3 regions of the Paenarthrobacter ureafaciens genome follow, and region 1 is predicted to be linked to each of the others. Evidence: riboswitches for the same ligand, from Rfam matches in the RefSeq annotation. Region 1 holds a riboswitch; each other region holds the start of a gene.
The links. Region 1 has a riboswitch for glycine ahead of gcvP (aminomethyl-transferring glycine dehydrogenase). Riboswitches for the same ligand answer to the same signal wherever they lie in the genome.
Positions count from the first base shown of each region.

Region 1 (10,237 bases):
CACCGAGGGGGTCCGCAAGCAGAGCCCTTCCGCAGTGGAGGAGCTTACTCCCGGGTTGCTGACGCTCGCAGAGATCCAACGCGTCCTTGAGGGCCTCCTCGAGGAGCAGGTCCCCATCAACGACCTCCCGCGCATCTACGAGGCACTGTCCTTGCGGGCGAAGGTATCTACGGACCCGGAAGCCCTTATTGAATCGGCGCGGCAAGCTCTGGGGCCTGTCCTGGCCGACAAGTATTTGGACGGCGACGTTCTTCCGGTGGTGATGATCGATCCCCTGCTGGAGCAGTCGATGCTTGAGGACATGCGCCCGGGCGAGGGCGGTACACAGATCGTGATGGGCCAAGCCAAGCTCGATTCTGTGCTCTCCTCACTTAAATCCGCGGTAGAGGGAGCCGCGGCCACGGGACGTCAAGCGGTCCTCGTTTGCGCCCCCGCCCTGCGACCCGCGATTCGACGGCTTGTGGCCGCTCCCGACGGCGGTGTCCCCGTCTTGTCGTACCGCGAAGTGACATCGGCCAACATACGCATAGAAACAGTGGGGGTGGTTCGCCATGCCGAAGCGCTACAAGCTTAGGGGAGCGTCCCTCGACGCTATCCGCGAGAAGGCGCTGACGCAGTATGGTCCGCAGGCCCGGATTGTGGCTGCCGAGAAGGTCATCAATCCAGGCATCGTGGGCCTGTTCGCAGCTGCCCGGTTTGAAGCGACGGTAGAGGTGGGCGAAGCGGCTGGCATTGCCCCAGCGGCCCTGGCATCCGGTCCTGCCGCTCCACGCGCCTCAACCGGAAAGACCGCCGCGAACCCGATTGCCGGCCACGATTTGCAGGGTCCTGCCATTGCCGCACTGCTGGAGCGGGCCGACGCAGCGGAGCGGGAGATGCACCGGCCCGATCCCGTTTCGACGGCCTCACCCGATTTCGCCGGGCTGCTGGAACACCTGGGCAAGGAACTTGAGGCGAGGCCGGCTCTGCACACGGTGCCTGAGCCGTCACTACCGCCGTCGGACGCTCCGAACGAAAAGGTTCCTGCGCCGCTGGAGGGTAACGGCAACGTGATCCTCCTTGTGGGCCTCGGTGACGACGCCTTGGGGCCGGCCCTGGAAATGTCGATCGCCGCCGGGGGCTCGGACGTCCGTACCGCCGGAGAGCTGACAGCGTTCGGCCACCTGCATGTCTCGGGCCGTCAAAGCGCGATGGCTGCGCGCGCCCAAGCAGTACTGACCGGCCAGAACGTGGTGGTCGCCTACGGGCTGGGTAAGGCATCAGACATTCCGGAGCAGGCGCACGCCATCGCCGGCCTGTCCGCCGACCAGGTATGGGTGGTGGCCGACGCACGCCGGAAAGCCGGGGACACGGCCGCGTGGGTGCGTGCCCTGCAAACACTGCTCTCAACGGAACCGGTTGGTGTCTCCGCACTGGCCGTCATCGGTGCATCGGAAACTGCCAGCCCGGAAACCGTGGACGGGCTGGGTATCCCGGTGGGCTGGGTGGATGGCAAACCGGCACGAAGGACCTCGCTCGGAAAGGTACATTGAAAGCATGCTGGTACTGACGCGCAAACCGGGCGAGAAGATCATGATTGGTGACGATATTGTCATTACCGTCATGGAGGGCCGCGGTGACGGGGTGCGGATCGGAATTGAAGCCCCGCGGGGTGTTTCCATCCAGCGCAGCGAAGTAGTTGAGGCGATCGCCGCCGCAAACCTCGCAGCCGCCCAAGCCGGCCCCGACGCCGAGGAACTCCTGGCGAACCTCCGCCCGCCGGCCCCCACCAACAACTGATCCTCTCTCACATCCCGTCGGGTTTTCTTCAGGTCCTCTTTCACATCCCGTCAGGTGGTGCCGAGGAAATCACGCAAAGAGGGGAGGGCGGCGCTGGTCACCGCCGCACGCGCACGTTGAACGTTGACGTCCAGGGTCATTATGGCGAGATCGTCCGGCTCAGCGTCCGCGGGTTCCGGTTCCTGCTCGAGCGCGGAGAGGTTATCAGCTGCCACGGCATCTATGGATTCCAAGAGAATAACCAATGCGCGGTGGTGTTCTTTCAATAGATCAGGCCAAATTCCGGCCGGCGCCATTCCTGCCAGTGAAGGCAACGAAGTCTGATCCGGCGCTTTCCATTCCGCGGCCAGGGCAGCCGCTTCCACGCCGCGGGCCAATGACTCGAAGCGTAGGCTTTCCACCACTTTTTCGAGCTCGGACGCGGTGTATTCGAGGCGGTGCCAGTTGCCTGCCCGCAGATGCAGGAGTTGCGTTTCGAGGAGGAAAAGCAAGAAATCGAGTTGCCTTCTCTCCCGCCACAACGTTGCCGATAGCTCGTCCGCCCCCACGGTTCCTCAATCCTTATTTGCCCGGCGGAAAGCAGGTTTCAGCAGGGTTTTGAATTTCTTGTGTCGAGCGTACACGTTTAGGGGTTTGCAGGTGGTATGTTCACTGAACACGTACCTGAGACAAAGTCCCACTACGGCGCTGTGATTGGTCTCCAAGCGCCGTCCGGAATGCGGATCAAGGGCATGGCAAACTCAATATTCCGGTCTCATGGGGGGACTATCTTTTGAATCGCGAACAGCGCAACGAGCTGGTGTTGCAACACCTCCCGCTCGTTGGTTACTTGGTCTCTGACCTTTGTGCGCGCGCATCTCATTTGTCGCGCGATGATTTTGCCTCGGTTGGTTCCCTCGCCCTCATCAGTTCGGCAGATTCCTTCGACCCGGACCTGGGTGTTCCTTTCGGGGCTTTCGCACGCCGTCGAATCATTGGGGCTTTCGCGGACGAAATGCGCGCGGGAGACTGGGCTACCCGTTCGGCCCGCAAGCGCATCAAGGAAACCCTCGCCGTCCAGGAAACCCTTACGGGTGTGCTGGGACGCGGTCCGAGCGTTGCCGAGATGGCCTCTGCCCTTGGCGTCGAGCGCAGCCACGTCGAGGCGGCCTTGGCCGATGCAGCCAGAACCCTGACGTCGCTGGATGAGGTCGTGGTGGATACCGTGGCATCGGTAGCTCCGTCACCGGAGAACTCCGTGCTCGCCGACGAGCGCATCAAGTACCTCCGGGCCGCCGTCGATGCCTTGCCTGAGAAGATGCGGTTCGTCATCAGGGAGATCTACTTGGCAGGCCGTTCGGTCAAAGACCTCGCAGAGGAACTGGGCTCCACCCACGCGGCAGTTTCGCAGCAGCGGGCCGAAGGCATCCGGCTTTTGCGCGACGGCCTGGCCGCCCACTATTCAGATAACCCGGACCGGGCATTTGAACCTGAGTCCCGGATCACCGCCCGGCGTCGGAACGATTACCTTTCCGCCCTCGCCACGGCCACTACCGGCGGAATCACCCGGAGCCTGGGATTGGGTTCAACCCTCAACCAAGCCGTCTAGAAAGCACCGGACTACTGCGCCTTCGGCACCCGGCGAAGAACGACGGCGGCAAGCACTGCCGCTCCGGCCATCAGTACCAGCCCGATCGCCGCGGTGACGTGCACTCCGGATTCGAAGGCCACCCCTGCGGCCGCAGTCAGTGCCTCGGACAAGGGCGCGGGCAGTGCGGCCGCCGCATCAACCGCTCCGGCCAAGGTTTCCCCTGACTGGCCCGCAGCGGCAGCGGATACGCCGTCCGGTATCACCAGGTTGTGCTGGTAGGACGCGGTCAGGATGGAGCCCAGGACGGCGGTGCCCAGGAGCGATCCCAGTTCGTAGCCTGTTTCCGAGATGGCGGATGCCGCGCCGGACTTGTCCGCCGGGACCGAGCCCAGGATGAGGTCGTTGGAGATGGTCTCCGCAGCACCCACACCAACTGCCAACACCGTCAGTGCTGAGAGCAGGAACACCGGGCCGCTTCCGTGATCGCCCACGACAACCGCCAGGTACCCCACTGCGTTGAGGACCAGGCCGCCCGCCACCACGAAGCCGGGGCGGATCCGCTTCACCAGCGGCACCACTACCAGCCCTGCCACGATGGTGGCCAAGAGGGCCGGGATCATGGCAATGCCGGCCTCCATGGGCGACTGGCCTTCGATGAGTTGCAGGTGCTGGGCGAAGAAGTAGATGAACCCGGTCATGGAGAACAGGGACAGCACGTTGGCGACGATGGCCGTGCTGAACACTTTGTTGCTGAAGAGGCGCACGTCCAGCATGGGGCTGGCCAACTGCTGCTGCCGCCGCACGAAGAGCACGCCCAGTACCGCGCCGAAGAGCATGAAGAAAGCCGCGGTTGGCCCGAAGCCGTGCACGGCGAATTCCTTGATGCCGTAGACGAACGGAGCCATGGTGAGGACGGACAGGACGATGCTTGGTACGTCCACCCGGCCAGGGTTGGCGTCCTTCGACTCCGGAATGAGGATCCTGCCGAACGCAAGCAGGGGCAGGAGCAGGAACGTTGCCACCAGGAAGACAGCTCCCCACCAGAAGTGCTCCACCAGCCAGCCCCCAAAGATGGGACCGAGGGCTGCGCCGCCCGAGAACCCGGCTGCCCAGACGGCGATGGCGAGGCGGCGCCGGTTCGGATCGGTGAAGATGTTCCTGATCAGGGACAGTGTTGAGGGCATCAGCATGGCGCCGAAGACTCCAAGGGCTGCGCGGCCGGCTATCAGCCATTCAGCCGAGGGCGCGAACGCCGTAGCAGCCGACACCGCAGCGAAGCCTGTGCTGCCGGCCAGAAGCAGCCGCCGTCGTCCTATCCTGTCGCCGAGGTTGCCCATGGATACCAGCAATGCAGCCAGGACCAGCGGGTACGCGTCAACGATCCACAGAAGCTGGATGCCCCCGACTTCCAATGAGCGGGCGATCTCCGGTAGAGCGAAGGTGAGGGCGGTGTTGTCCACGGCCACCAGGAGAACCGGAAACATGAGCAGGGCAAGGGCCGTCCAGTCGCGCCATGCTGCCGTCCTGCCGTGGAGGCGACGGGTGGAAGTGCGGGGAGCTTTGGTTGCGGACGACGAAAACATGAACATTACTGTACCGTCCAGACGGTATAGTTTCAAAAGAGCTCAACACGCCTGTTTAGGGAATGATGGACACATGCCGCGAAAACCAGTTGCCAAGGATGCCGTCCTGGATGCCTTCGAGGCGCTCCTGATCGAGGTGGGGGAGCGGGCAGCAACGCTCGACGCCGTCGCGAAGCGCGCCGGAGTCTCCAAGGGAGGGCTCCTCTATCACTTCCCCAACAAGGAGGCCCTCATCAGCGCTTTGCTGGAACGCCTGGACCGCTTGGCGGAGGAAGACACCGAACAAATGATCGCGGCCCCGGACGGCGCAGCTGCGTACTTCATCCGGTCTTCAGTGTGGGCCGGTACGCCCATGGACCGGGCTTTTGTGGCGACCACCCGCTTGGCAGAGGTAGCCCACGAGGAGACGCGGAGGAGGTTTGCCGCCATCCAACAACGCTGGCTCGACGTGCTCGCCGAGGACGTTGGGCCGGAAGTCGCCAAAGCCGTCAGCTACATGGGTGACGGACTCTATTTCAACGCCATGTTCGAAGGCGGGCAGGCGGGCGGCAGCGCCGGGCGGGAGGCCGACGTCGGGATCCTGCTCGAGGTTCTGGAGCGACTGCGGAAGTAGCGCTCCGCCTATTTGCCGCGACGCCGGGCACGTAGGACAATTAACAATTGTGGTGCGCCTTGCAGCGGGCCGCGAACAACTGCATAAGCCTATGATCTGCGGCGGGAGAGTCCTGCAAAGCACGTGACGCAGGCGCCGTAGGAGCAAATCCTCCCCAGGAATCTCTCAGGCCCACGCACCGCCGCGGCTAGGCAACTCTGGAAAGCAGCAGGCAATCCGCCGTCAGTGGTGACGATTGTTGTGTTCACCGACGGTGCAAGCGGCGTTGCGCAGGCAACCCGCGGAAACTCTCAGGTCCAATACAGAGCGGGGAGGAACCCGAGCCACTGCGGCGTACCCAAGCGCCGCCCAACTAATGGAGTTCCTTCGTGACGGTTAGTTCAGCCTCCACCACCTTCGTCGATCGGCACATCGGTGCCCGCCGCCAGGCCGACATCGGCACCATGCTCAAGTCAGTCGGTTACGACTCCGTGGATTCCCTCGTGGACACCGCGGTTCCCAACGACATCCGCCAGGACGTTGCCCTGACGCTGCAGAACGCGCTGAGCGAGGTGGAGGTCCTTGCTGAACTCCGCAAGCTTGCTTCCAAGAACAAGACTGCTGTCCAGATGATCGGCCAGGGCTACTACGACACCATCACGCCGCCGGTTATCCGCCGCAACATTCTCGAGTCGCCGGCCTGGTACACCGCCTACACTCCGTACCAGCCGGAAATTTCCCAGGGCCGCCTCGAAGCGCTGCTGAACTTCCAGACCATGGTGCAGGACCTCGTTGGCCTTCCGATCGCCAATGCTTCGCTCCTTGACGAAGCCACCGCAGTCGCTGAAGCCGTGCTGATGATGCGCCGTGCCAACAAGAACAAAGCCGTCCAGGATGGCAAGACCGTCCTCGACGCAGACTGCCTGCCGCAGACCATCGCGATCGTGAAGGGCCGCGCTGAGGCGCTCGGCTTCGAGGTGGAGGTTGCGGACCTCTCCGCGGGACTGCCCGACGGCGACATCAACGGCGTCGTCCTCCAGCAGCCCGGCGTCTCCGGCCGTGTCTTCGACCACTCCGCCGTCATCGCCGAGGCGAAAGAGCGGGGCGCGCTGGTGACGGTTGCTGCCGACCTTCTTTCCCTCACGCTCATCACGCCCCCGGGTGAACAGGGTGCGGACATCGCCGTCGGCTCCGCCCAGCGACTGGGTGTTCCGCTGTTCTTCGGCGGCCCGCACGCCGCTTACATGGCAGTCCAGAAGGGGCTGGAGCGTTCCATGCCCGGCCGTCTGGTGGGCGTTTCCAAGGACGACGCCGGCGTCCCCGCCTACCGCTTGGCGCTGCAGACCCGCGAGCAGCACATCCGCCGCGAAAAGGCCACGTCCAACATCTGCACGGCGCAGGCTCTCCTGGCCATCGTCGCCTCGATGTATGCCGTTTACCACGGCCCCGAAGGCTTGAAGGCCATTGCCGAGACCGCCCACCACCACGCGCGCACCCTTGCGGCCTCACTGAAGGCTGCCGGCGTCGAGGTCCTGCACGGGTCCTTCTTCGACACCATCACGGTTCGCGTTCCGGGCCGCGGCGCCGAGCTCGTCGCTGCTGCCGAAGAGCGTGGCATCAACCTGCGTGGAATCGACGGGGACACCGTGGGTATCTCCGTGGATGAGACAACAACAACTGACATCGTCGGCAGTGTCCTTGAAGTTTTCGGTGCCTCCGTGGTTGAGTCCGCAGAGGGCTTTGCGCTGGAGGCTTCCGTTGAGCGCTCCAGTGAGTACCTGCAGCACCCCGTGTTCAACACCCATCGCTCCGAAACGCAGCTCCTGCGCTACATCCGCAAGCTCTCCGATCGCGACCTCGCGCTGGACCGGACCATGATTCCGCTGGGTTCGTGCACCATGAAGCTGAACGCCACGGCGGAGATGGAAGCCATTTCCTGGCCCGAGTTCGCCTCCATCCACCCCTTCGCTCCTGATTCCCAGACCGAGGGCTGGCGTGAACTCATCGCCGACCTCGAAGCCCAGCTGACCGAGATCACGGGCTACGACCAGGTCTCCATCCAGCCGAACGCCGGGTCCCAGGGCGAGCTTGCCGGCCTGCTGGCGATCCGCGGCTACCACCACTCCCGCGGAGACCAGCAGCGGAACGTCTGCCTCATCCCCGCCTCGGCACACGGCACCAACGCAGCTTCCGCCGTGCTCGCCGGCATGAAGGTCGTTGTTGTAGCCACTGCAGCTGACGGAACCATCGACCACGAGGATCTCAAGGCCAAGATCGAGGCCAACCGCGAAGTTCTCTCGGCCATCATGATCACGTACCCCTCTACCCACGGTGTCTACGACGCCGACGTGCGGGAAGTCTGCGACGCTGTCCACGAAGCCGGTGGCCAGGTCTACATCGACGGTGCAAACCTCAATGCACTGGTCGGTTTGGCGCAGCCGGGCAAGTTCGGCGGCGACGTGTCCCACCTGAACCTGCACAAGACCTTCTGCATCCCGCACGGCGGTGGCGGACCCGGCGTCGGCCCCGTTGCCGCGAAGGCCCACCTGGCCCCGTTCATGCCCGGCAACGCCGCATCATGGACCGAAGGCAATGACGTTCCGATTTCGGCATCGCGCTTTGGTTCGGCCGGCGTGCTCCCCATCTCCTGGGCTTACGTGAAGCTCATGGGCGGGCAGGGCCTTACCGAAGCAACCAAGTCCGCACTGCTGGCTGCCAACTACATCGCAGCCCGCCTCAACGACTACTTCCCGGTGCTCTACACAGGCGAAGCAGGCTTGGTCGCCCACGAGTGCATCCTGGACCTCCGCGAGCTGACGGCCAAGACCGGGGTTACGGCCGAGGACGTGGCCAAGCGCCTCATCGACTTCGGCTTCCACGCACCCACCCTGGCGTTCCCGGTGGCCGGCACCCTCATGGTTGAGCCCACCGAATCCGAGGACCTCGTGGAGATCGACCGCTTCATCGAAGCCATGATCACCATCCGCAAGGAAATCGATCAGGTAGCACATGGCGACTTCTCCGTGCAGGATTCCCCGCTTCGCCGGGCACCCCACACGGCAGCCGCCGTCGTAAGCTCCGATTGGGACCGCGCCTACCCGCGTGAGCAGGCCGCCTTCCCCGTCCACCACTTGAAGCAGGACAAGTACTTCCCGCCGGTGGGCCGCATCGATGGCGCAGCAGGCGACCGCAACCTCGTTTGTTCATGCCCTCCGATCGAAGACTTCGAGAACTAAGGGGATCCGGAAAATGACTGAGAAGCACACGGCCCTCTACGAGGAGCACAAGAAGCTCGGCGCCTCCTTCACCGATTTCGGTGGCTGGCAGATGCCGCTCAAATACACTTCCGAGCTCGCCGAACACCACGCCGTCCGGAAGTCCGCCGGCCTGTTCGACCTCTCCCACATGGGCGAAGTCTGGGTCACCGGGCCGCAGGCAGCAGAGTTCCTGGACTACGCGCTGGTAGGCAAGATCTCCGCCATGGCCGAGGGCAAAGCCAAGTACTCGCTGATCTGCCAGGAAGATGGCGGCATCATCGATGACCTGATCGTCTACCGTCGCGGCGCCGACAAGTTCCTGGTGGTTCCGAACGCAGGCAATGCCTTCGTGGTCGCTGCTGAGCTGCTGCAGCGCGCCGCGGGCTATGACGTGCTTGTTGAGGATGCTTCATCGTCGACGTCGTTGATCGCCGTTCAGGGGCCGCTTGCGGAAGCGATCCTGCTGCGTTTGGTCCCGGCCGGACAGCACTCGCTGGTCACGGACCTGAAGTACTACGCGGCAGTCGAGGTGACCTTCCTGGTGGCCGGGAGTGGGCAGGATCTTCTCCTGGCACGCACCGGTTACACCGGCGAGGACGGGTTCGAGATCTTCGTGCCCAACGAATCCGCCGCCGCGCTGTGGCAGGCCATCTCCGCCGTCGCCGAGGAAGGCGAGCTCGTTCCGGCCGGTCTGGCCTCCCGCGACTCCCTGCGTCTCGAAGCCGGCATGCCCCTCTACGGCAATGAGCTGTCCCGTGAAGGCAATCCCTTCGCGGCCGGGCTCGGCCCTGTAGTGGCCTTGTCCAAGGAAGGCGACTTTGTTGGCAAGGAAGCCTTGGCAGCTTTGAAGGCCGACGGCGCAGGTGTCTCCACTGGTCGCAAGCTTGTGGGCCTCAAGGGCCTCGGGCGCCGCGCCGGACGTTCGCACTACCCGGTCTTGAAGGACGGCGCCGTTGTTGGCGAAGTGACCTCCGGCCAGCCCAGCCCAACGCTCGGGTACCCGGTAGTGATGGCCTACGTTGACGTTGCTTATGCTGAACCTGGCACCACTCTTGACGTCGATCTGCGCGGCAAGGCAGAGCCGTTCGAGGTCGTGGCCCTGCCGTTCTACAAACGGTCCCGCTAAGTTTTTGATCACCCACAGTTAGGAAAACAGAATGCCCAAAGTAGCGCCTGAACTTCAGTACTCCGACGAGCACGAGTGGGTTTTGCGTGGGGAGGGAAACTCGGTATCCGTCGGTATCTCCGAGGTAGCCACCGACGCACTGGGGGACATCGTCTACGTGGACCTGCCCGAGGTCGGTTCCACCGTGACCGCAGGCGAAACCTGTGGAGAGGTCGAGTCCACCAAGTCCGTCTCAGACCTCTACTCACCCGTTACCGGCGAGGTCACCGAGATCAACGACGCCGTTGTGTCCGACCCCGCACTCATCAACAACGACCCCTACGGTGAGGG
Region 1 is NZ_SBHM01000007.1:2,245,842-2,256,078, forward strand. It holds gene AUR_RS14805 (flagellar biosynthesis protein FlhA) at 1-574, shown strand, start outside; gene AUR_RS14810 (hypothetical protein) at 552-1,532, shown strand; gene csrA (carbon storage regulator CsrA) at 1,537-1,779, shown strand; gene AUR_RS14820 (flagellar protein FlgN) at 1,830-2,327, opposite strand; gene AUR_RS14825 (sigma-70 family RNA polymerase sigma factor) at 2,552-3,367, shown strand; gene AUR_RS14830 (MFS transporter) at 3,379-4,932, opposite strand; gene AUR_RS14835 (TetR/AcrR family transcriptional regulator) at 5,006-5,545, shown strand; glycine riboswitch at 5,638-5,736, shown strand; gene gcvP (aminomethyl-transferring glycine dehydrogenase) at 5,914-8,760, shown strand; gene gcvT (glycine cleavage system aminomethyltransferase GcvT) at 8,774-9,907, shown strand; gene gcvH (glycine cleavage system protein GcvH) at 9,939-10,237, shown strand, end outside.

Region 2 (10,237 bases), 1.2 Mb from region 1:
TCCACCCAGCACGCCGGCATTGGTACGGCCGCCAAGGATGGACGGGATGGACCAGAAGAGGCCCACCCAGCGGAGGAAGAACAGGACTGCGGAGAGGAGGACGACGGCGGTGATCGGGTCCGGGACGATCGTCACGCCAACCAGGCCGCCGACTACGACGAGGCTGGAGATACCCAGCAGGGTGCGCATGACTTTGTTGGCCGAAGCGCCGGAGGCCCGCCACTTGTCCGCAATGGCGCCGCCGAGGATCTCGCCGACGAAGCCCGCGCCGAAGATCACGAACGTGGACCAGCCGATGGTCTTCAGGTCAAAGCCCTTTGCCTGTGCCAGGTACAGCGGACCCCACGTCAGCAGGCCGTAGAACACTCCGTTGAAGCCGAGCCAGCCGAAGCACATGGCCCAGAAGGAGCGGAACTTCAGGTAAGGCAGGAGGGCGCGCTTGCCCTGTGCCCCTTCACGGGCGGCCTCGGCGTCTTCCTCGGCGTGGGATTCTTCGATGTAGCTGGCTTCGGCATCGTTCACGCCCTTGTGCTGGCGGGGGTTGTCACGGATGTACCACCAGACGGCCAGGCCCATGAGGACGGTGGCTCCGCCGGCGATGATGAAGGACATCCGCCAGCTGCCGGTGGAGGCGATCAGCCAGGTGATGAGGATGCCGCCCAGACCGGCACCCAGGGGAGCTCCGGCGTCGAGGATGGTGGCGCCGCGGCCACGTTCCTTCCTGTGCATCCAGATGGCATTGAGCTTGCCGCCGGCCGGCATGACGCCGGCCTCGGTGACGCCGATGCCCAAACGGGCGATGAACATGCTGAGGAATCCGCCGGCAAGGCCGGATGCGGCCGTGGCAGCACCCCAGCCGACGCACGATGCGGTGACAACTTTGCGGGGGCCGAACCTGTCAATCAGCCAGCCCACGGGGATTTGCATAAGGGCGTACGTCCAGAAGAACGCCGATAGCAGCAGGCCCACGAGTTCAGGGGCGAGGTTGAATTCTTTTTGGATGATGGGGAGGGCTACGGAGATGGAACCACGGTCGATGTAATTGACCGCAACCAGGACCAACAAGAGGATAAAGAGCTTCCAGCGGACGTTCGTGCGTCGCTGCACGCCGTCCTTGCCGGGCTTTTGGTCGGTGTCCTGGGTTGCCAGTTGGGCGTTTTCGGTAGACACAGCTTCTCCTTCAGTAGGAGTCGACGGGATGGGGAATGTCTTTGGGGTGAGCCGGTGCGGGATATCGCTGCGGCGTGACCCTTACCGGCGGCAACTGTTGCGGTGCCTGCTCTTCGGTGGAACGTGCCCGCAGCCGGTGGTGGATCTTTTGGGATCCCGTTTTGGGATCCCAAAATCAAAGTTAGGTGTGGCGGGGGCCACTGTCAAGGGGTTTGGTATACCCAGCCTTCCGGCAAATTGTGACCGACGGTTTCTGCGGTGGATGGTTCAGTGCTTATCGATTGCTGCGGCTCCGCTTCCGACATGCGAAAACCCGGCGAACCTTGGTAGGTTCACCGGGCTTTCGTTGAGGTACTGGGCAGGATCTTGGTGGAGCTGGGCCAGCGGTTCTGGGCCGCTTGGGATACCGGCCCTTCTGGTGAGTTGGGCTTAACCCGGCCTGGGTATGCCAGCTGCCGGGCCGCCGTCGTGCTTTGCTCTTTAGCGGATGGGGTCGTTGTCCAGGTCGCGGTTCCCGCGGCCGTTTGTTTCCTTGAGCAGGTCGCGGATCTCGGCCAGCAGGGCAGTGTCGGCAGGCAGCGGCTCTTCCTCGGGCTCCTCGGTGGACAGGCGGTCCTTGACCATGGAGTTGATCTTGTTCATGGGCGCCACAAAGATGAAATAGACCACGGCAGCGGTGATCAGGAACGTCACCAGAGCGGTCAGGACGGCCCCCAGGTTCACGAAGGTGGCCTCGTTGTCAGGCCAAATCCGGAAGCCCAGGCCATCGGCGTTGACGCCGCCGGCCGCTGCGATCACCGGGTTGATGATGTTGTTGGTGAACGCGCCCACCAGTGCGGTGAAGGCGCTGCCAATGACGACGGCGATCGCCAGCTCGATCACGTTGCCGCGGAGAATGAAGTCCTTGAAACCCTTAAACATGTCATGTCCTCTGATCAGTCGGTGCTCATCGCTCAAAGCAGAGAACAAACTACCACCCGCAAGTATCAGGGCGATGTCACGCGACGGCCTCCGCGGTGGAGGCACGTGAAGGTCGACGGCGGCCAAGCCACCTTTCGGCGGCACCCATGGCCCTCGTGGCAAACGCCCAGTAGGCGATGCCACCGGCCAGCGACGCCGCAACTGCCAGGCCGAGGCTGGCCTCGGCGAACAGTGGATAAACGAGCCAATGCGTCACGTAGATGTACATGGAAGACGTGGCCAGCAACGCAGTGATCCGGTGAAGGCCCCGCGGCACAGGCAGGGTGGTTATCCAGAGCAGGATGAGGAACCCCACCAGGACCGTGGCGCTGCGGGGTTCGCTGGAGAACGATCCCGGAATGGTCAGCAGCGCCACGAGGGTCATGGCCGAGCGTTGCCACCACGTCTTGGACAAAGCGGCGGCCCAGCCGAAGGCGAAAAGCCACAGGACGGGCCCCTGCCCGGGGTAGGGGAGTTCGATCACGTCGAACCGTTGGAGCAGGTCAATCGCCGCGAGGCTGAGCGGAAGCAGCCACGGCCACCTGCGCTGTGCCCTGTCCAGGGCGGGGATGGCCAGCAGCGCCGCCAGGCCCACCAGGATATGCACCAGGATCTCAATGAACCAGAAGCGCGACATGTCGGTCCAGCCTTGGGGCCCCACCAACGTGTTGAGCAGGAAAATGTTGTGCCAACCGTAGTCGTCCGTGGTGGCGAAGGCCACGCCGATCACCGCCATGCTGGGCAGGGCGATCCGTGCCACCGCCTTCAGTTGCCGTTTGAGCCGTTCCCGGCGTGGGCCCGACAGTTGGAACCGGGCAAAGTTGTATCCAGCCACCGCTATCAGGACGTGGGCCGTCCCTTCCCAGTCGAAGAGGCCCACATGGGTGGAAACGATGAAGATGATGGCCACTGCCCGCAGGACGATCCCGGTCTCCATGCGCGCAATCAACCTGCGACGCTGCGGCGCCGTCCCCGGCTGTGGGTTGGGTCCCGCCTTGTTGGGCCCTGCTGGCTTCGCTTCCGGTTCTTTGGGAGTCAGTTCGCACACCGGCATCAGGTGCCACCCGTCGGGAAGGTAGCCCAAGGCACTTTCCAGCCGGACCGACGCGGCTACGTAGGAGAGCGAATCGCCGCCCAATGAGACGAACGTGTCCGTTTCCTTGACGTCGGTCCGCTCAAGAACATCGGCAAAAATGGTCTTGGGGTCATCGCAGGCTTTTGCGGATGGAAGCTCCGGGTTCCTTTGCGGCTCCTGCGATGCCAAGGCGAGGACGGCAGGGTAATCCGTCTTTCCGTTGACCAGCCGTGGAATCGAGTCGACTGAGCAGAGGGTCAACGCCGCCCGGGGTATGCCAAGGTCCTGCGCCACGGTCTTCGCGAGAATGGAGAGTTCATGCTTGCCTTCGACCGCGGCCACGAGGCCACTGTCGGACCCGGCAACTGCTGCCGTGACGCCGTAGTCGGCCAGGATCTTTTCGACCCGTCCCAGGTCAACGCGCAGCCCCACGATCTTCACGAAGCGACTCCGCCGCCCGACGATCTGGTACAAGCCTCCCGGCCCCCTGCGTGCGAGGTCGCCCGTGCGGAGCTCGGTGATGTCCCGTCCCCGGGCGAGGTCCGATGGCTGCTCGGCGTAACCCAGCATGACGTTCGGCCCGGAGTAGACGAGCTCGCTCTCATCCAGGCCGGGCACGGGCTCCAGCCGGAAGGATCCTCCGGGAATGGGGACCCCTATGGCGTTGGGGTTATCAGCGGCCTCATCCGGGGGAAGGTACGCCATCCGTGCTGTCGCTTCGGTCTGGCCGTACATCACAAAGAGGTCCCAGCCACGCTCCTGGCCGAGCTGCGCATAACGGCGCACGCGGGCAGGGTCCAGGCGTCCGCCCGCCTGGGTGATGTACCGGAGGCTGGGCAGCTCCATGGTTTCGAAGCCCACGCGTTCGAGCAGGTCAAAGGTGTAGGGAACCGCGGCGAAAGACGTGACAGACCGCGACCGCATCAGCTCCCAGAAGCACGGGTCAACCACGGACAGATCCGTGAGGGCAATTGAGGCACCCACCAGGAGGTGGCTGTTCACGACGCTCATGCCGTAGCAGTAGGACAGGGGAAGCGTGGTGGCCGCCGTGTCCGCCGGACGGAGATGCAGGTACTGCGCAATGGCCTGCGCATTCGCCTGCACCGATGCTGCGGAGATGCGGACCAGTTTGGGTGATCCGGTTGAGCCCGACGTGCTCAGCAGCAGGGCGAGTTCGGGATGGAGATCGTGCTTGCTCCCGGAGCGGCGTTCTTCAAGGGTTGTTCCACCGTCGACGGAGCGCGCAATGAGATCCGGCTCGTAAGCCGCCAGCAGCGACTCAACGGCAGGGCCTCCGCCGGAGGGAAGGATGAGCAGCGGATGGCCCGACGAGAGGGCTGCCAGGTACACCGTCAACGACGACAAAGTGTTGTCGGCCTCGAGGGCGACCAGGCGGCGGGCGCTGCCAAACGACGCCGCCATCTCCTGGACTCGGCAGGCCAGTTGGGCGTAGCTCACTGTGTCTGTTCCGAGGTGTACTGCGGGCCGGTCTCCAAACGATGCCAAATGGGCGGCAAAGGAGACTCCGGCCAAATCCGGCTGAATACTCACCAAGGCAAGATAGAAGGTATGCCTAACCTAACTCAAATGGATTTGCGCGCGGTTCCGAAATGTGAAGCCTTGGAGCAACCCGGAAAAGGGGAGGGGAAGTGATAGAGCAACGGACCTTCGGACGCTCTATCACTTCCCGCCGCCCTGCGGGGGACGCTCTAGCACTTCCCAACCGCCCTGACCTGCGCGTCTTGCCTTTCTTCGCGATCACCCGCTATGGTGTGAAGCGTGTCACCGAGGTGGCGCACACGCTTTTGATCTGCGGCGGGAGAGTCCTGCCGGGTACATCCAGTCAGGCGCCGTAGGAGCAAATCCTCCCCAGGAATCTCTCAGGCCCATGTACCGCCGCGGCGAGGCAACTCTGGAAAGCAGTCCGGGCAACCGGGCTCACCGACGGTGCAAGTGGGCAACCAAGTCCACGGAATCTCTCAGGTCCAATACAGAGCGGGGAGGAACCCATATTCACCATGGCGCTCAGCGGGCGCCTGAATCCTGGAGTTCCTCTTGACTGTTCAATCCTCCCCAACCGCGTTCGCGGACCGGCATATCGGCGCCCGCCGCCAGGCTGATATCGACACCATGCTCAAGGCCATTGGATACGACTCCGTTGATGGCCTGGTTGACGTTGCGGTCCCCGATTCCATCCGCCAGTCCTCGCCGCTGACCCTGCAGAAGGCCCTCAGCGAGACCCAGGTTCTGGCCGAACTCCGCAAGCTCGCGGCCAAGAATAAGACTGCCGTCCAGATGATCGGCCAGGGCTACTACGACACCATCACGCCCCCGGTGATCCGCCGCAACATCCTTGAGTCCCCGGCTTGGTACACCGCCTACACCCCTTACCAGCCCGAAATTTCCCAGGGCCGCCTCGAAGCACTCCTGAACTTCCAGACCATGGTCCAGGACCTCACGGGCTTGCCGATCGCCAACGCTTCCCTCCTTGACGAAGCCACCGCCGTTGCCGAGGCCGTGCTGCTCATGCGCCGCGCCAACAAGGACAAGACCGCGAAGGACGGCAAGACCGTCCTGGACGCCGACCTGTTCCCGCAGACCATTGCGATCGTGAAGGGCCGCGCAGAAGCGCTCGGCTTCGAGGTGGAGGTTGCGGACCTCTCCGCAGGACTGCCCGACGGCGACATCAACGGCGTCGTCCTCCAGCAGCCGGGCGTCTCGGGCCGGGTGTTCAACCACGCCCCCGTGATCGCGTCCGCGAAGGAGCGCGGTGCACTGGTCACCGTTGCCGCCGACCTGCTGGCACTCACCCTCATCACGCCCCCGGGCGAGCAGGGTGCGGACATCGCCGTCGGAACCGCGCAGCGCTTCGGCGTTCCGCTGTTCTTCGGTGGCCCGCACGCCGCTTACATGGCCGTCCGCCAGGGCATGGAGCGCACCCTCCCGGGCCGCATCGTTGGTGTGTCCAAGGACAACGCCGGCGTTCCCGCCTACCGCCTCGCCCTGCAGACCCGCGAGCAGCACATCCGCCGCGAAAAGGCCACGTCCAACATCTGCACGGCACAGGCCCTGCTCGCGATCGTTGCCTCGATGTACGCGGTGTACCACGGTCCGGACGGACTCAAGGCGATCGCCGAGACTGTGCACGGCCACGCTCGCGTTCTGGCCACGGCACTGCAGAAGGCCGGCCGCGAACTCGTCTCCGATTCGTTCTTCGACACCCTCACCGTCCGCGTCCCGGGCAAGGCAAGCAAGGTGATCGGTGCCGCCGAAGCACGTGGCATCAACCTCCGCCGCATCGACGAGGACACCGTGGGTGTTTCCGTTGATGAAACCACGACGCCGGAGGTCCTCTCCGCGGTTGCCGTCGCCTTCGGCGCTGGTCCGGTCGGGGACGCGGCAGGGTTCGAACTGGCCTCGGACGTGCTCCGTACCTCCGACTTCCTGCAGCACCCCGTGTTCAGCACGCACCGTTCCGAGACGCAGCTGTTGCGCTATATCCGCAAGCTGTCCGACCGGGACCTGGCGCTGGACCGCACCATGATCCCGCTGGGTTCGTGCACCATGAAGCTGAACGCCACGGCGGAGATGGAAGCCATTTCCTGGCCCGAGTTCGCCTCCATCCACCCCTTCGCTCCTGATTCCCAGACCGAAGGTTGGCGTGAGCTGATCACCGGCCTGGAAGCTGACCTGACCGAGATCACGGGTTACGACCAGGTCTCCATCCAGCCGAACGCCGGGTCCCAGGGCGAGCTGGCCGGGCTCCTCGCCATCCGCGGCTACCACCACTCCCGCGGAGACCAGCAGCGCAACGTCTGCCTCATCCCCGCCTCGGCACACGGCACCAACGCAGCGTCCGCCGTGCTCGCGGGCATGAAGGTTGTGGTGGTTGCCACGGCGCCCGATGGCACCATCGACCACGAGGATCTCAAGGCCAAGATCGAGGCGAACCGTGACGTCTTGTCGGCCATCATGATCACCTACCCGTCCACGCACGGTGTTTACGACGCCGACGTTGTTGAGGTGTGCGAGGCAGTGCACGAAGCCGGTGGCCAGGTGTACGTCGATGGCGCGAACCTGAACGCGCTGGTGGGCTTGGCGCAGCCGGGCAAGTTCGGCGGCGACGTGTCCCACCTGAACCTGCACAAGACCTTCTGCATCCCCCACGGCGGTGGCGGGCCGGGCGTCGGCCCCGTTGCTGCGAAGGCGCACCTGGCCCCGTTCATGCCGGGCGATGCCAATAAGGCAGCGCATGAGGAAGGGCATGGCGTTTCCATCTCGGCCTCCCGTTTCGGTTCGGCCGGCGTGCTCCCCATCTCCTGGGCTTACGTGAAGCTCATGGGCGGCGAAGGACTGACCGAAGCAACCAAGTCCGCCCTGCTGGCTGCCAACTACGTAGCTTCCCGCTTGAACGAGCATTTCCCTGTCCTTTACACGGGCGAAGGTGGACTGGTTGCCCACGAGTGCATCCTGGATCTCCGTGAACTGACCGCCCGCACCGGCGTGACCGCCGAGGACGTGGCCAAGCGCCTCATCGACTTCGGCTTCCACGCCCCCACCCTGGCGTTCCCGGTCGCCGGCACCCTCATGGTTGAGCCCACAGAGTCCGAGGACCTGGCCGAGATCGACCGCTTCATCGAAGCCATGATCACCATCCGGGCCGAAATCGAACAGGTAGCCAGCGGAGACTTCTCCGTGGAGGACTCCCCGCTTCGCAACGCACCGCACACGGCAGCCGCCGTCGTGAGTTCATCCTGGGAGCGCAACTACCCGCGTGAGCAGGCAGCCTTCCCGGTGCCGAGCCTCAAGCAGGACAAGTACTTCCCGCCGGTTGGCCGGATTGACGGTGCTGCGGGCGACCGCAACCTCGTCTGCTCGTGCCCTCCGATCGAAGACTTCGAGAACTAAAGGACCCCGACATGTCTGACAATTACACCGCTCTCTACGAGCAGCACAAAAAGGCCGGCGCCTCCTTCACGGATTTTGGCGGTTGGCAGATGCCCTTGAAGTACGAATCCGAGCTGGCCGAGCACCACGCCGTCCGCAACGCCGCGGGCCTGTTCGACCTCTCCCACATGGGTGAAGTCTGGGTCACCGGGCCGCAGGCCGCCGCGTTCCTGGACTACGCGCTGGTTGGCAAGTTGTCCGCGGTGGCAGAAGGCAAAGCGAAGTACTCGCTGATCTGCGATGCCGACGGCGGAATCATCGATGACCTCATCACGTACCGTCGCCCCTCGTCGGAGGAAGGCGTGGACAAGTTCCTCGTGGTTCCGAACGCGGGCAACGCTGCCGTGGTGGCCGCTGCCCTGCTGGAGCGCGCCGCCGGTTTCGACGTCGTTGTGGAGGACGCCTCCGCGGAGACCTCACTGGTCGCTGTACAGGGACCAAACGCCGAGGCAATCCTGCTCAAGCTCGTTCCCGCAGAGCAGCACTTGCTGGTCACGGAACTGAAGTACTACGCCGCCGTCGAGGTTTCGATTGCCGGTGACGAGCTGCTGTTGGCCCGCACTGGATACACGGGCGAGGACGGGTTCGAGATCTACGTGCCCAACCAGGACGCCGCTGAGCTGTGGGAGGCGCTGCTTGAAGCCGGGGAAGGCCAGGGCCTCATCCCGGCAGGCCTCGCAGCCCGCGACTCGCTCCGCCTTGAAGCGGGCATGCCCCTCTACGGCAACGAGCTCTCCCGCCACGTCAATGCCTACGCAGCCGGACTCGGCCCGGTTGTGGCGTTGTCCAAGGAAAGCGATTTTGTGGGGAAAGAAGCACTGGCCGCCATCAAGGCTGCGGGTGTTGGATCCACGATCGGTCAGAAGCTGGTCGGCCTCAAGGGCACCGGCCGTCGTGCAGCCCGCGCGCATTATTCGGTTCTGAAGGACGGCACCCTCATCGGTGAGGTGACCTCCGGCCAGCCGAGCCCAACACTCGGTTACCCGGTGGCGTTGGCGTATGTCGACGTCGAGCATTCCGCTCCGGGTACCACAGTTGAGGTGGACCTGCGCGGCAAGGCCGAGCCATTCGAAGTTGTGGCGCTGCCGTTCTACAAGCGTTCCAAGTAGTCACGAGAGAAGGATTTTGAGATGAGCAAAGTTGTTGCCGGGCTGAAGTACTCGGCTGAACATGAATGGGTTGCTGCAGATGGCGGCGGACCGGTAGGCATCGGCATCTCCGCCGTGGCCGCCGACGCCCTGGGCGACATTGTTTACGTGGACCTGCCCGAGGTTGGCTCTACGGTGACCGCAGGCGAGACCTGCGGCGAGGTGGAATCGACCAAGTCCGTTTCCGACCTGTACTCGCCCGTTACCGGTGAGGTGACCGAGATCAACGACGCTGTGGTCGATGATCACGCACTCATCAATAACGATCCCTACGGTGCCGGCTGGCTGTTCAAGGTTGCCGCCACGGACGAAGGGCCGCTCATGACGGGCGAAGAGTACGCAGCAGCCAACGGAGGCGAACTGTGACCCCTGTATCCGTGACTGAATTCGAACAGGTCGTATCGCCGTCGTTGGACGCCGACCTCGCGTCGCTGGACCCTGAGATCGCGGCGAAGATCGACGACGAACTGGGCCGCCAGCGCGGTGGCCTGGAAATGATCGCGTCCGAAAACCACACCGCCGTTGCTGTGATGCAGGCGCAGGGCTCGGTTCTGACCAACAAGTACGCCGAGGGCTACCCGGGCAAGCGCTACTACGGTGGCTGCGAGCACGTGGATGTGATCGAGCAGCTCGCGATCGACCGTATCAAGTCCCTCTTCGGGGCCGAATACGCGAACGTGCAGCCGCACTCCGGTGCGCAGGCCAACGCGTCCGTGATGCACGCACTCATCAAGCCTGGCGACACCATCATGGGCCTCAACCTCGCCCACGGCGGTCACCTCACGCACGGCATGCGGATCAACTTCTCCGGCAAGCTGTACAACGTGGTGCCCTATGGCGTCCGCGAAGACACCCACACCGTCGACATGGCCGAGGTGGAGCGTCTGGCCCAGGAACACAAGCCTGCACTGATCGTGGCTGGTTGGTCCGCATACGC
Region 2 is NZ_SBHM01000007.1:1,032,998-1,043,234, reverse strand. It holds gene AUR_RS09070 (MFS transporter) at 1-1,170, opposite strand, end outside; gene mscL (large conductance mechanosensitive channel protein MscL) at 1,651-2,091, opposite strand; gene AUR_RS09060 (AMP-binding protein) at 2,168-4,756, opposite strand; glycine riboswitch at 5,012-5,111, shown strand; gene gcvP (aminomethyl-transferring glycine dehydrogenase) at 5,261-8,113, shown strand; gene gcvT (glycine cleavage system aminomethyltransferase GcvT) at 8,125-9,261, shown strand; gene gcvH (glycine cleavage system protein GcvH) at 9,283-9,666, shown strand; gene glyA (serine hydroxymethyltransferase) at 9,663-10,237, shown strand, end outside.
Region 2: it holds a riboswitch for glycine, as region 1 does, so the genes downstream of both, gcvP (aminomethyl-transferring glycine dehydrogenase) here and gcvP (aminomethyl-transferring glycine dehydrogenase) in region 1, are expected to answer to the same signal.

Region 3 (10,237 bases), 130 kb from region 1:
GTTCACGGACCCATGCCAGCTGTTCTTCGCCGTGGATGTCCTCCAACCAGACAAACTCATCCGTTGGCTCGGGTGCGACGTCGGCGTGGCGGGGCCCTGGCTGCTCGCGTTCTTCGGGCAAGGGCGATTGATCAGCTGCTGTGGTGGTCATCGCCCCATCCAAGCAACACAGGTAAAAGGGAAGCAAGTCATGCAGAAGTTAAGCTTGAGCGTGGCTACTTCCCAAACCAACCGTGTTGCCCTTGTCGGGGCTGGTCCCAGGGGTACCAGCGTCCTTGAGCGGTTGCTCGCGAACCGGGCGGCGGCAGGGAACGGCGGAAGCACGCTCCACATCCACGTCATTGACCCCTATCCGGCCGGTTCGGGGCACGTTTGGCAGCCCGGGCAGTCCCGGCTGTACCTGATGAACACGCAGTCGTTCTATCCCACCCTGATTCCCCAGGAACCGGAGCTTGCCCCGCCTCTGGCGGGCGGTTCGTTCGACGAATGGCGCGTGACCCGGCGTCGTGACGGCCAGGGACTCAGCGACGCCGAGAAGGCCGAGTTGTCCGCGCTGGCGTCCGACAACTTCCCGAGCCGCGCCCTGTACGGGCGTTACCTGCAGCAGACGCTGGCTGAGCTGCTCCAGCGGGTGCCCGACGGCGTGGACGTCACCTTCCATGAAACGTCGGCGGTGGCGGCCCGCCCGGCGGGTAAGGCGTTCGACGTCGAACTGGCCGACGGCGGTACCCTCACCGTCGATTCGGTGGTGCTCGCCCTTGGCCACATTGAAGCCCGCCTGAACCCCGAGCAACGCTCCTTCCAGGTGGCCGCCGAAGAACACGGACTGCTGTACTTCCCTCCGGCGCCTCCGGCCGACGTGGACTGGTCCATAGTGCCGGACAACGAACCCGTGCTGGTCCGGGGAATGGGCCTGAACTTCTTCGACGTCATGGGGCAGCTGACCGAGGGCCGCGGCGGCAAATTCGTGGACGCCGTCGCCCCGGGTACCGGCGCCCTGGAGTACCGTGCTTCCGGGCGCGAACCGAAAATCATCGCAGCGTCCAGGCGAGGCACCCCGTACCGGGCCAAAGCCGGGCTGTCCGGCTACTACGCCACGAGCATCACCCTCCGCTACCTGACGGAAGCCGCCGTCGACCGCTTCCGGGCTGCGGGGATCCAGCCCGGCTTCGACCATGATCTGTGGCCGCTCCTGCACCGGGACGCGTTGTGGGCGTACTACGCAACGTTGGCACGGTCCCAACCGGCCGCGATCCGGGACTCGGCCCAATTCCTGGCCGACCTGGAGGACGCGCTGCAGCCGCATGCGCACGCAACGGGCAACTGGGAAACCGAAGTGGGGGCGCTGGTCGAAAAACACGTGGTGGCTTCGCGCCGGCTGAACCTTCGGGCGCTCGCCGCCCCGTTGGCGGGCCGGACCTTCGCCTCCCGCCGCGAGTTGGACAAGGCCATCACCGATTACCTGGATGATGATGCCCTGCGTTCGGAGCTCGGCGAAGCCGATCCTGTGAAGATGGCGATCGGCGCACTCCATACGGGCCGCGCGATCCTTAAGACCGTGGTGGCGGACGGTGGAATCACGGATGAGTCGTGGGTGGCGGAGCTGCGCGGCTGGTTCGAATCCTTCGTCGAGGGACTGGCCAGCGGGCCTCCCGCACTTCGTTCGGAGCAGCTGGCCGCCTTGGCGCGTGCCGGCGTCGTGAGTTTCGTGGGGCCGGACCCGAAATTCAGCGTGGACCGAAACGCCAAGGTCTTCCGCGCCTTTTCGCCCTGGGTGCGGGATGCGCCCGTGCAGGCGAGGACCCTGATTGAAGCGATGTCGCCCGCCAACCGGGTGGGTATCAACGTCTCCCCGTTGCTGGAACAGCTCATGGAGGACGGCCTGGTGCGAACCAAGATCATGATGAGCGTCGAGGGGACGCCGGTGCAGACCACCGGCCTGGATGTGGAACCACATCCTTACCGGCCCGTGGCCGCGAACGGCTCGGTAACCGAGGGTTTGTACGTGCTGGGCCTTCAGCTGTCGGCAACCCAGTGGGGGACCGCCATCGCTGCCGAGGCGAAACCGGCAACGGGCCAGGCCTACACCAGCGGACAGCGGACGCTGCGCGACGCCGACGAGATCGCGCGGAGCATCCTGGGGCTTTAACCCCTTTTATGACGACCGTGGATGCCGGGCGTTTGCAGCGGGTGCCCGCCCTTCGCTAGTGTGTGATCTGCGTCACCGGCTGGTGATGCGCGCTAGTGATCCGCGGCGGGAGAGTCCTGCCGGTACATCCCGTCAGGCGCCGTAGGAGCAAACCCTCCCCAGGAATCTCTCAGGCACCCTGTACCGCCGCGGCGAGGCAACTCTGGAAAGAAGCACGGTTCCCACCGGGCTCACCGAAGGTGCAAGCGTTCCTGCCTGCAGGCACGCGGAAACTCTCAGGTCAATGACAGAGCGGGGAGGAACCCGAATCATCGTGGCATTCCGGTGCCGCCTGAACAATGGAGTTCCTCATGACGATTCAGCGCCCGCCAACAGACAACAACCATGAGCCCCACCTCGAACGGCAACTCAGCAACCGCCACATCCAACTGATCGCCATTGGCGGTGCCATCGGAACCGGCCTGTTCATGGGCTCCGGGAAAACCATCTCCGCCGCCGGGCCCTCCGTCATTTTCGTCTACATGATCATCGGCTTCATGCTGTTCTTCGTCATGCGGGCCATGGGCGAGTTGCTGTTGAGCAACCTGAACTACAAGTCCTTCAGCGACTTCGCCGCAGACCTTCTGGGTCCGTGGGCGGGATTCTTCACTGGATGGACGTATTGGTTCTGCTGGGTTATCACGGGCATCGCGGACGTCATTGCGATAGCCGGCTACTCGGAAGAGCTGTGGCCGGGCTTGCCCCTCTGGATTCCCGGACTCATCACGATCGGCATCCTCCTGCTCTTGAACCTGGCAACCGTGAAGGCCTTCGGCGAGACGGAATTCTGGTTCGCCCTCATCAAGATCGTGGCCATTGCGGCGCTCATCATCGTGGGCCTGTTCATGATCTTCAGTGGCTTCCAGTCCGATGCCGGCCCTGCCAGCTTCACCAACCTCTGGTCCCATGGAGGCTTCTTCCCCAACGAATTCATGGGGTTCGTGGCCGGTTTCCAGATCGCAGTCTTCGCGTTCGTGGGTATTGAACTGGTGGGAACCACCGCTGCCGAAGCGAAGGATCCGGAGAAAAACCTTCCCAAGGCCATCAACTCCATTCCCATCCGTGTGCTGCTCTTCTACGTAGGCGCCCTCATCATCCTGATGTCCGTTACTCCGTGGACGCAGTTCGCGGCCGGCCACAGCCCTTTCATCGCCATGTTCTCGCTTGCCGGGCTTGGGGCCGCAGCCACGATCGTCAACCTCGTGGTGTTGAGCTCGGCGATGTCCTCCGCGAACTCCGGGATCTACTCCACGTCCCGCATGGTTTACGGCTTGGCGCAGGAAGGCGACGCGCCCGCAGTCTTCAGTGCGCTCTCCGGACGCAAAGTACCCCGCAACGCGCTGTTCCTTTCCTGCGTGCTGCTGCTCTCCGGCGTCGTCCTCATGTACGCCGGCCAGGACGTTGGCAAGGCCTTCGACATGGTCACCACGGTGTCGGCCGTGTGCTTCGTGTTCGTCTGGTCGATCATCCTGGCGAGCTACCTCGCCTTCCGGAAGCGTCGTCCGCAACTGCACGATGGCTCCGCGTTCAAGATGCCCGGCGGTGTTGTGATGGTTTGGGTGGTCTTCGCGTTCTTCGGGTTCATCATGTGGGCATTGACCACGCAGCCGGACACCCTCATGGCGCTGCTTGTCACGCCGGTGTGGTTCGTGGCGTTGGGCATCGCGTGGGCCATCCTGCGCCGCCGGCCGGCCCACGTGGCCCGGTTTGAAGCTTTCCGCGCGAGCCTGCAAGAGGACGCTGAACGGCTTCCCGAGCCTGAACCCGCACGCAAGTAGGACACAAAAAGCCAGGCCCCGCGACCACACGGACGCGGGGCCTGGCCCCTTCACTGCCAACCGGGGTTTGTCAGCCCCTCAGGCACCTCTGATATTCCAACCAGGCGATGGCGTAGCGGAGCCAGCCCGCAATGTCGTACCACTTGGATGGTTTGGCCGGTGCCGTGCATTGCGGCGGATTCGGGACGCTCTCCGCCACCGTGACCAGGACCTTGACCGTGGTGCCGGTTTCGACGGCGGTGAGCACCAGCGTCGCGGTACCGGCTGCTGCTGTGGCGGGAACCGTGACGTTGACGTTCGCGGCACCGGAGGTCACCGGAACATCGCCCAACTCCACGGTGGTGCCTGCGGCGTCGACGAACGAGGCCTTGAGGGTCTTGTTCGCCGGGCTGCCGATGGACGTCAGGTCCAGCTTGGAAACGGCCAGGCTCAGGGCATCTCCGGCCGTGACGTCGCTGGCTGTTGTGTTGGCAACAGCTACGGAACGGCGCGCGAAGTCGGGCGATACCGGGTTGTGCGCCTGGAGGTACTTGATCCACGCATCCCGGTCCACCAGCCCGGTGTCCTTGGTGTTGCTGCCTTCCTGGAAGACGCGGAAGTTGTCACCGCCGGTGGCTAGGAAGCTGAAGGTACCGATCCTGTACTGCTTGGCCGGATCGATCGGCGTACCGTCCACCCAGATCCCGGTGACGCGCTCACCTGCCGGGCGGGCGGCGTCGTAGGTGTAGTTGACGTTCTTGGACAACCCCAACTGCTGGTACGGGCGGCTCGGAACCGTTCCGTCGGGGTTGGTCTGCCACTGCTGTTCCAGGAGCGTCTTGAACTGCGCGCCAGTAAGGGACGTCGTCCAGAGATTGTTGACGAACGGCAGCACCGCGTTCGCCTCGGCATAGGTGATGGTTCCGTCCGGGGCGTAGTACAGCTCGTTGCGGAGCCCGCCGGGATTCACGACGCCGATCTCCGCTGCACCCAGTTCCGGCGCCTTGAGCGTGTCCACCAGTGAGTCCGCCACGAGGTTGCCCAACGTGGACTCGCTCGCGCGGTCGTCCCGCTTGGGGGCGCCGCCTTCGGGGTCCGGCGTGAACGCCGTGGTGATATCAGCGGTCACTGCCCCTACCGGCTGGTTGCCGATCTCTTTGGCGTCAGCCAAGGCCTTGTCCACGATCGTTTTCACGGCTGCCACCCGGGGGTAGGCGGCAACGAGGCTTTCGGGAGTGTCGGTGGTGCGCTCCACGATCGATGCTTCGTAGGCGGTGACCGTCTTGGAAGCCACGTCCACGGTCAAGGTCACGGTTCCCACGTTCTCCCCGTAGTTGCCGGTCTGGATGATCGGCCGGGTCTTTCCGGTGGCTTGCCCGTCGGCGTCCCGCACCGGGGCGTCCCAGGCATATTCCTTGTGGGTGTGGCCGGTGAAGATTGCCGCGACGTCGGGCGTGGTTTGGTTCACGAGTTTCGCGAACGGTCCTCCGGCGGCAACTTCCTCCTCCAACGTGGCGCCGTCGGGCGTTCCGGACGCTGCGCCGTCGTGGTTTTCGACGATGATCAGGTCAGCGGCGCCCTCAGCCTTGATCTTCGCCGCAACCCGGTTGATGGCATCCACCGGATCACCGAACTCCAGGTCTGCGATGCCCGCCGGAGTCACCAGGGAAGGAACCTCCGGGGTGACGGTGCCGATCACTGCCACGCGCAGGCCGTTGAGTTCCAGCACCTTGTACTCGGGCAGGACGGGAGTGATGGTGCCCTTTTGGTAGACGTTCGCGCCAAGGTAGGCGAACTTAGCGTTGGTGCCACCCGCGGCGACGCGGTCGCGCAGGTCCTCCCAGCCGCCGTCGAACTCATGGTTGCCAACCGCGGAGGCTTGCAGCTCGAGGGCGTTCAGGACGTCGATAGTGGGCTGGTCTTTCGCCACGGAGGAGGCAAAGAGTGATGCTCCGATGTTGTCCCCGGCCGAGATGAACGCCGTGGCGCCCGGTGCCGCGGCAGCACGCAACTTCTCCACCGTTCCGGCGAACAGTACGGTGTTGGAATCGATCCTGCCGTGGAAGTCGTTGATCCCCAGGAACTGAAGGTCTACGGTCTGCGGCGCACTTGGTGCCAGGTCAAGGCCGACCACCACGGGATCGTGGTCGCTGGCCCGGAACTCGTCCGACGCATAGTAGTTGGTCACATTGTTGTTATACCGGCTGTATTCCAGTGCCACGGACTCCACGGAGTTGATGTTCCATATGTCGCTTCCCGTGACTGTCGGGAGGGCGGCGGGAGAAGCCAGAACGTGGTCCAGCGAGCCGACCATTCCGCCGTACAAGTAGGAATGCTTGCCCGGCCCTGCTTCAAGGTTGGTGTAGCCCGCGCCGGTGAGGACGTTGAGGGGGTCCTCCTTGGCGTAGGCATTGAAATCGCCCATCAGGAAGACCTTGTCCGTGCCCATGGAAACCTGCTGGTCCTTGGCGAAAGCGAGCAGCGACTCGGCCTGGCGTGTCCGGGCAAGGTTCGATGCACCCTGGCCTTTGTCCGTGTCCTCCGGCGTGGCGGCGGATCCCTTGGACTTGAAGTGGTTGACGATTGCGATGAACTTGGTGTCATCTGCTGCGCCTGGGGGCTTGAAGGCCTGGGCCAAAGGCTTGCGGGCACTGGCAAAGGCATCGGTGTCGTTGTGGATCACGGAGCCACCCACCGGTTCGGCCGTGGCTTTCTTGTAAATGAAGGCCGTCCGGATCATGTCCTCATCGCTCAGCGGAGGAGCATTCGCCGGCGTGCGGACGTAGTCCCACACCCCGGGGGTCTTCGCGTTCAGGGCGTCCACCAGTGTTGCCAAAGCGGCATCGCGGTCCTTGCCGAACTGGGCCGAATTCTCGATCTCTTCCAGGGAGACAACGTCGGCCCCGGACTTGGTGATGGCGGCGACGATCTTGGCCTGCTGGCGTTGGAAGTTCTCCGCGTTGGCGGCGCCGCGGGCGTTGCAACCTTCCTTGACGGTGATGGGGTTGCCATCACGGTCGGTGTAGTACACGCAGCCGCTGAGTTGATCGCCCGTGGTGGGAAAGTAGTTCAGGACGTTGAAGGAGGCCAGCTTGAGGTTGCCGCCCACGTCGGCAGGGCCTTCAGGGCGTGAAACGGTGAAGGACGCGGGCTGCACCCCGTCCGCAGTGGCCGCAGTCAGGGGCGCGAGGGGCTGAAACTTCCAGGAGTTGTTGCCGTAGCCCAGGATAACGTCGGTCGTGAACGTGGCAGCCGAACCTACCCGGACGGGGTTTTCCGGAGTGAGGTAGGGCAGTTGTTGGGCTTTGGTGGTGGCGTCCTTAAGGAAGTTGGTGGACGCGCCGTCGTCGAGCTTGATGCCGCGCGCCGCGTTGTCAGCCACAACCGCCGAATACTCTGCCGAACCGTACGGGGCTACCGCCGTCGGCTGCACCAGGGGTGATGTGCCGGCCGCGAGGCCGATTTCGCCGTACTGGTTCAGAGCGTAGTTGTCCGTCACCACAAAGTCGCCTTGGGGTGCGATCAGCATCCCTTCGAGGCGCTCGCGTGCGACCTCGTTGGCCGGGAGGGACAGCGGTGTGGCCTTCACTTCCGGGGCGGGATCAGTCAGTTTTGTGACACCCGCCGCTTGCACCGTGATCTGGGTCTGGTTCGCGAATTCGCTCACGACGCCGGTCAGTTCCAGGTAGTCGCCCGGCTGAACGGAACCCGCCGTCGTAGGGGAATAGACGAACAAAGCGTCCGACGCCGTCCTGGCCGCCCCGCTGCTGTCGCCTCCCGTCCCCGGACTTTGGACGTAGTAGCCGTTCAGGCCGCCGGTGGCGTAGGCCGCGGTCACCTTGCCGCGGGTGGTCACGGTGCTGCCGACGAGTGGGCTGGCGGGGCCGGTGCCTTGGATCTCGGCGATGGTCTTGGTGCCGGACTCCGGCTGCAGCAAATACGCCTCATTGACGACTACCGGCGAACCAGGAGCCGCGGGGTCATCTGCTGCGAGGGCCGGCACAGCTGTCAGTGGGGCCGCTGCCAACCCCGCTGACAGGACAGTGCCCGCCAGGAATTTCCAGTGCTTACGTCGCATCCGCTCTTACTTTCGTGAGGGAGCCCAGCCGGGCTCGCTGAGGGCGTCCACGTTCCATGGCGCGGACGATGAACCGGAAGTTGCTCCGGGTAAAGCTGCCTCGGGTCTAGCTCAGCGCGAACGGATGAATGGGGCATTGCCTGCCGGTAAGCGGAAGGTTGCCCGATAGAACACTATGTGCGGCCTTAGACACTTTCAATGGTTATCCGGGGGCAGGTTCTCAGATAATCGCACGGCAGCGGCGGCGAAGAGGGCTGGAAAGCAGAAAGTGCCCCGGGTTCTGGCACCCGGGGCACTTGTTACGCGGAAGGTAAGGGATTTGAACCCTTGGTACGGGGTTACCGCACACTGGTTTTCAAGACCAGCTCCTTAGGCCGCTCGGACAACCTTCCCTGCCTAGTAGTGTTTCATAGGGAGTTGGCTGTACCAAAACATCACGTACTTTCAGGCCCCGGAGCCGGTTAGTGCAGCAAGAAAACGGGAGTTCGTCATGAAAGCCGTCTTTATTTCCGAACCAGGCGGACCCGAAGTCCTCGAAGTAAGGGAAGTACCGGCACCGGTGCCCGGCGAGGGCGAGGTGCTGATCGACGTCGTAGCCGCAGGCCTCAACCGCGCCGACGTCCAACAGCGCCGGGGCTTTTACCCGCCGCCGCCAGGGGCCTCGGAGATTCCCGGCCTTGAAGTGTCGGGCCGTATCGCCGGGTTCGGGCCTGGTGTCACCAAGGCCTTTACTTTGGGGGACAAGGTAGTCGCGCTGCTCTCCGGCGGCGGCTACGCCCAGCAGGTGGCGGTACCGGCCGAACAAGTGCTGCGTCTACCCGAGGGCGTGGACCTGGTGACGGCGGCGGGTCTTCCGGAAGTGGCGGCCACTGTTTACTCGAACCTCGTCATGACGGCACAGCTCCAGCAAGGCGAGACGGTCCTCATCCACGGCGCGACGGGCGGCATCGGCACCATGGCCATCCAACTGGCCAAAGCCTACGGCGCCAAGGTGGCCACCACTGCCGGCACTGATGAGAAAGTGGGCACCGCCAAAGCGTTCCTGGGTGCCGACATCGCCATCAACTACGCCGAAGAGGACTTCGTCGAAAGCCTCAAGGCACAAAACGGCGGCAAAGGCGCCGACGTGATCCTCGACGTCGTGGGCGCCAAGTACCTCCAGCAGAACATCGATGCACTGGCCGATTACGGCCGGCTGGTGATCATCGGGCTCCAGGGCGGCACCAAGGCCGAGATCAACCTGGGACAGCTCCTGAGCAAGAGGGCTGCCGTCATCGCTACGGCGCTGCGCCCCCGGCCGGTGGCGGAGAAGGGCATCATCATGTCCGCCGTCCGGGAGGTGGTGTGGCCCATGCTCGCCGACGGGCGAATCAAACCACTCGTGGCCAAGTCGTTCCCGCTGGAACAGGTGGGGGAGGCGCACAAGTACTTCGACTCCGGCGACCACGTAGGAAAAGTCCTGCTGCTGCTCTGACCCGTCCACTACAGCGAGGAGCCCCATGTCCATCCGGCACAGCCTCCTGGCCTTGCTCCAGGGCCAGCCCAGGTACGGCTACGAGCTGCGCTCGGAATTCGAAGAACGCACCGGCGCCGCGTGGCCGTTGAACATCGGGCAGGTGTACACAACCCTGGACCGCCTTGAGCGGGACGGGCTGGTCAGCAAAGACGGCGACGACGGCGGGGGACACGTCGTCTACAGCATCACTGACGCCGGGGTAGCCGAGGTGGATGCCTGGTTTGAGGATGCGGTTGAGCGCGGCAACCCGCCCCGCAACGAGATCGCCATCAAGCTGGCGCTCGCCGTCACCCTTCCCGACGTCGATCCTTCCGCGGTGATCCAATCCCAGCGCGAGGTTTCGTTGCGCGCCCTGCAGGACTACACCCAGGCCAGGAAGGCGGCCTCGGCGGGTCAGCGCCCGGCGGATACGGCCTGGCTCCTGGTCCTGGATTCCCTGATCTTCCAAGCGGAAGCCGAGGTCCGCTGGCTGGACCTGTGCGAAGCCCGGATGGTGCAGGCTCAAGGCCGCAACCACTCCAACTAACCGCCGTTCATCGCAGCATCACTACCGTTCACCGCACCCGGACGGGCCTGGGCGGTGGGTCGCCCTTCCCCGGGGAACCTCCTTGCTAGCGTGCGCTTGCCGTGTGTCCGCGCACGGCATCATGACGCCAACGCAGGCAGCACAGCGCCGCGGCAGGTCTCAAGGAGGAGAA
Region 3 is NZ_SBHM01000007.1:2,115,908-2,126,144, forward strand. It holds gene AUR_RS14195 (prolyl oligopeptidase family serine peptidase) at 1-151, opposite strand, end outside; gene AUR_RS14200 (FAD/NAD(P)-binding protein) at 212-2,149, shown strand; glycine riboswitch at 2,246-2,345, shown strand; gene cycA (D-serine/D-alanine/glycine transporter) at 2,500-3,966, shown strand; gene AUR_RS14210 (ExeM/NucH family extracellular endonuclease) at 4,037-8,023, opposite strand; tRNA gene AUR_RS14215 (tRNA-Ser) at 8,328-8,415, opposite strand; gene AUR_RS14220 (NAD(P)H-quinone oxidoreductase) at 8,514-9,497, shown strand; gene AUR_RS14225 (PadR family transcriptional regulator) at 9,523-10,065, shown strand.
Region 3: it holds a riboswitch for glycine, as region 1 does, so the genes downstream of both, cycA (D-serine/D-alanine/glycine transporter) here and gcvP (aminomethyl-transferring glycine dehydrogenase) in region 1, are expected to answer to the same signal.